DNA from 2 places in the Streptomyces sp. NPDC001902 genome. Region 2 is predicted to be linked to the other one. Evidence: riboswitches for the same ligand, from Rfam matches in the RefSeq annotation. Region 2 holds a riboswitch; the other holds the start of a gene.
The links. Region 2 has a riboswitch for thiamine pyrophosphate ahead of ACFYYN_RS31475 (thiamine ABC transporter substrate-binding protein). Riboswitches for the same ligand answer to the same signal wherever they lie in the genome.
Positions count from the first base shown of each region.

Region 1: another riboswitch for thiamine pyrophosphate. It lies ahead of thiO (glycine oxidase ThiO); the one in region 2 lies ahead of ACFYYN_RS31475 (thiamine ABC transporter substrate-binding protein).

Region 1 covers NZ_JBIATA010000005.1:36,706-39,089, forward strand. Annotated here, with positions in the region: gene thiO (glycine oxidase ThiO) at 1-884, opposite strand, end outside; TPP riboswitch at 881-994, opposite strand; gene ACFYYN_RS11075 (NAD(P)/FAD-dependent oxidoreductase) at 1,077-2,279, shown strand; gene ACFYYN_RS11080 (Rv2175c family DNA-binding protein) at 2,380-2,384, shown strand, end outside.
Region 2 covers NZ_JBIATA010000024.1:41,731-44,114, reverse strand. Annotated here, with positions in the region: gene rlmN (dual-specificity RNA methyltransferase RlmN) at 146-1,252, shown strand; TPP riboswitch at 1,320-1,424, shown strand; gene ACFYYN_RS31475 (thiamine ABC transporter substrate-binding protein) at 1,416-2,384, shown strand, end outside.

The sequences.
Region 1 (2,384 bases), on a different contig from region 2:
GCGTCGCGGAGCAGTTCGTACACCCCACCGGCGGTGACGGTGGTGTCCCAGCCCATCTCCTCGCTGGTGGCGCCGACGACCAGCTCGCCGTTCTCGCGCGGCACCAGGTAGACGTGACCGCCGCGCACCACGGCCCGTACCGTCCGCGACAGGAACGGCGCGTACGCCGCCGGCACCCGAAGCCGCAGCACCTGCCCCTTCACCGGCCGTACGGGCGGCAGCGCCCGTGCGGGCAGCCCCTCGACCCGGCCGCTGAGGCTCCCGGCGGCCAGCACCACCTGCCCGGCGGCGATCCGGGTCCCGTCCTCCAGGACCACCCCGCGGGCGCGGTCGCCCGTGACGTCCACCCGTGCCACCCGCGACCGCCGGAACTCCACCCCGGACAGCTCGCAGGCGCGCACCAGCGCCGCGGCCAGCCGCCGCGGGTCGATCTGGTGGTCGCCGTCGACCCGCAGCCCGCCGTGCACGCCGGGGGCGAGCATCGGCTCCAGGCGGCGGCACTCGCGGCCGCTGAGCCACTGCGACGCCAGGCCCAGGGACTCCTGGAAGGAGTGGAGTTCGCGCAGCTGCGCCCGGTCGTCGGCGTCGAGGGCGACGGCGAGGGTGCCGCACGTGCGGTAGCCGAGGTCCAGCCCCGTCGTCTCCTCCAGCTCGGCCACGAAGGACGGATAGCGGCGGGCCGCCGCGAGGTTGAGCTCCAGCAGCGGCTGCTCGCCGTACTGCACCTCCGTGACCGGTGCCAGCATCCCCGCGGCCACCCGGGCGGCCCCGCCGCCCGGTTCGGGGTCCGCGACCGCCGTGCGCAGGCCACGCCCGCGGGCCCGCCACGCGGTGACCAGTCCGATGATCCCGCCGCCGACCACGACGACGTCATGACGGTGCATGATGTTCCCGCTCCTCCCTTCGCCGGCATGACCCGGATCAGGTTCGTACGGTCGGCGGCCGCTCCAGCCGCCCTCTCAGCCCGGTGCGCCGGGCTCCCGCGAGTGCTCCTGAACCACCTTAGTACGCGCCATCCACGGCGAGTAGGGCACCGGTACCGGCGGGCGCCGCCCCCGCGGCGTTACGGTGATCGCGTGACCAGCAGCGAGCAGCGCGTCGTCGTCGTCGGGGCCGGGATGGCCGGAGTGCAGACCGCCGTGTCCCTGCGCGAGCAGGGCTGGGGCGGGACGATCACGCTGATCGGCGCGGAGCCGCACGCCCCCTACGACCGGCCGCCGCTGTCCAAGGGCGTGCTCTTCGGCGCCGAGGAGGGCCCGGCGCTGGACGTCGACTTCGCCGGGATCAACGTCGAACTGCTGCTCGGGCGGCACGCGAGCGCCCTGCGCCCCGGGGAGCGGCAGGTCCACACCGACGCCGGCCCGGTCGGCTACGACAAGCTCGTCCTGGCCAGCGGCGCCGAGCCGGTCATGCTGCCGGGCAGCGAGGGCACGCCGGGCGTGCACGTGCTGCGCACCCTGGACGACGCCACCGCGCTGCGCCCGGTGCTGGAGAACCGGCACCGGGTCGTGGTGGTCGGTGCGGGCTGGATCGGCGCCGAGTTCGCCACCGCGGCCCGTCACGCCGGGTGCGAGGTGACCGTCGTCGAGGCCGCCGACCACCCGCTCGCCGGGGTGCTGCCCGAGCACATCGCCGAACGGATGCGCGGCTGGTACGCGGAGGAGGGCGTGGAGCTGCGCACCGGCGCGGTCGTCTCCTCCGTCGAGCCGGGCGCGGTGCGCCTGGCCGACGGCAGCGTGCTCGCCGCCGAGGCGGTCGTCATCGGGATCGGCGCCCGGCCCGCCACCGGGTGGCTGGCCGGCTCCGGCGTCGAGCTGGGGCCGGACCGCTCGGTCCTCGCCGACGACCGGCTGCGCACCTCGGTGCCGGACGTGTACGCGGTGGGGGACTGCGCCTCCTTCCCGTCGGCGCGGTACGGGGAGCGGCTGCTGATCCACCACTGGGACAACGCGGTGCAGGGGCCGCGCACGGCCGCCGCGAACATCCTGGGCGGTGACGAGCCCTACGACCCCGTCCCCTACTTCTGGTCGGAGCAGTTCGGGCGGTTCGTGCAGTACGCCGGGTACCACGTGGACTCCGACCGCATGCTGCTGCGCGGGGACCCGGACGGGCCCGCCTGGTCGGTGCTGTGGCTGCGCGACGGCCAGCTGGTCGCGCTGTTCGCCGTGGGCCGGCCCCGCGACCTGGCGCAGGCCCGCAAGCTCATCGCCCGCGGCGCCCACCTCGACGACACCCTGGCCGCCGACCCTGCGGTGCAGCTGCGGGCGGCGGTCGTCTGACGCCCGTGGTGGTGCCGGAGGCGTAGCGGACCCGTCAGGACGGAGCAACGGGTGGCCTGAGCGGTTCCATGGTGTCGGTCCGGGATGGCACGCTTGTCCTGTGAC
Region 2 (2,384 bases):
TGCTCCCCGGCGATGGGCGCGCAAGGCTGGGCCGTCTCCGGGCCGTGCAAGGTCGGCCGGCGACAGCAGAGGGCGCTGGAGGGTGACGGGGGCCTCACCCATCCGACCTGGGGGCGCCGGATCGATCTGCGACACTGGATGAACCATGCCTGCACCCGGAGAACTCACATTCGTCGCGCCGCGCGGAGTCAAGAAGCCGCCGCGGCACCTTGCCGATCTTTCGCCCGAGGAGCGCCGGGAGGCGGTCGCGGAGCTGGGGGAGAAGCCGTTCCGCGCCAAGCAGCTGTCGCAGCACTACTTCGCGCGCTACGCCGATGACCCCGCCGCGTGGACGGACATCCCGGCGGCGGCGCGGGGGAAGCTGGCGGAGGGGCTGCTGCCGGACCTGATGTCGGTGGTGCGGCACAGCAGCACGGACAACGACACCACGCGCAAGACGCTGTGGCGGCTGTTCGACGGCACCCTGGTCGAGTCGGTGCTGATGCGCTACCCGGACCGGGTGACGATGTGCATCAGCTCCCAGGCGGGCTGCGGCATGAACTGCCCGTTCTGCGCCACCGGCCAGGCCGGGCTGGACCGGAACCTGTCGACCGGGGAGATCGTGCACCAGATCGTGGCGGGCATGCGCTCGCTGCGGGACGGGGAGATCCCGGGCGGCCCGGCGCGGCTGTCGAACATCGTGTTCATGGGCATGGGCGAGCCGCTCGCGAACTACAAGCGTGTCGTCGGCGCCATCCGCCGGCTGACCGATCCGGAGCCGGACGGGCTGGGGCTGTCCCAGCGGGGCATCACCGTGTCGACGGTGGGCCTGGTCCCGGCGATGCTGCGCTTCGCCGACGAGGGCTTCAAGTGCCGCCTTGCGGTGTCGCTGCACGCGCCCGACGACGAGCTGCGCGACACCCTGGTGCCGGTGAACACCCGCTGGAAGGTGCGCGAGGTGCTGGACGCCGCGTGGCACTACGCGGACGTGTCAGGGCGCCGGATCTCGATCGAGTACGCGCTGATCCGGGACATCAACGACCAGGCGTGGCGGGCGGACCTGCTGGGCCGGCTGCTCAAGCGTCGCCGCGTGCACGTCAACCTGATCCCGCTCAACCCGACCCCCGGCTCGAAGTGGACGGCCTCGCGGCCCGAGGACGAGCGGGCGTTCGTCGCGGCGCTGGAGGCGCACGGCGTGCCGGTGACCGTCCGGGACACCCGGGGGCAGGAGATCGACGGCGCCTGCGGGCAGCTGGCGGCTTCCGAGCGCTGATCTGCGCTTGCTAGGGTGACGGTCGTTTGCGGCCGTGCGCCGCGACGCCACGCACAGCACACAAAAGAACATCCGACAGGGGAGCGCGGAAAGCGCTGAGAGTGCGGCATGGCCGCAGACCCTCGGACCTGATCCGGGTCATACCGGCGTAGGGAGTCACCACATGAGCACCATCCGTCGGCGTGCGGCCGGCACCGTCCTCGTCGTCGCGCTCGGCGCGACCGCGCTCGCCGCCTGCGGCAGCGACGGCGGGGACACCGCCAAGGGCAAGGGCGGCACCGCCTCCAAGACCGTCACCCTCGTCAGCCACGACTCCTTCGCCGCGTCGAAGGGCGTGCTGAAGGAGTTCACGAAGCAGACCGGCTACACCGTCAAGGTGCTGCGCGGCGGCGACGCCGGCGCCGCGGTCAACCAGGCCGTGTTGTCCAAGGGCAACCCGCAGGGCGACGTCTTCTTCGGCGTCGACAACACGCTCCTGTCCCGGGCCCTCGACAACGACCTGTTCGAGCCGTACCAGGCCAAGGACCTCGACAAGGTGCCCGCCGCACTGCAGCTGGACGCCGCGGAGCACCGCGTCACCCCGATCGACTTCGGCGACGTCTGCGTCAACTACGACCGGAAGTACTTCACCGAGCACAAGCTCCCCGTGCCGGAGAGCTTCGACGACCTCGTCAAGCCCGAGTACAAGGACCTGCTGGTCACCGAGAACGCCGCCACCTCCTCCCCGGGTCTGGCCTTCCTCCTCGCCACCACCGCGAAGTACGGCGACGGGGGCTGGGAGGACTACTGGAAGAAGCTCAAGGCCAACGGCGTCCAGGTCGTCGACGGCTGGGAGCAGGCGTACTACGACACCTTCTCCGGCGCCGGCGGCGGCAAGGGCGACAAGCCGCTGGTCGTCTCGTACGCCTCCAGCCCGCCCGCCGAGGTGCTCGGTCTGAAGACGCAGCCCGAGCAGGGGCCGACCGGTGTCGCGAGCGGCACCTGCTTCCGGCAGGTGGAGTTCGCCGGCCTGCTGAAGGGTGCGAAGAACACCGAGGGCGGCAAGGCGCTCGTCGACTTCCTGCTGAGCCGCGCCTTCCAGGAGGACATGCCGCTCAACATGTTCGTCAATCCCGTCCGCGACGACGCGAAG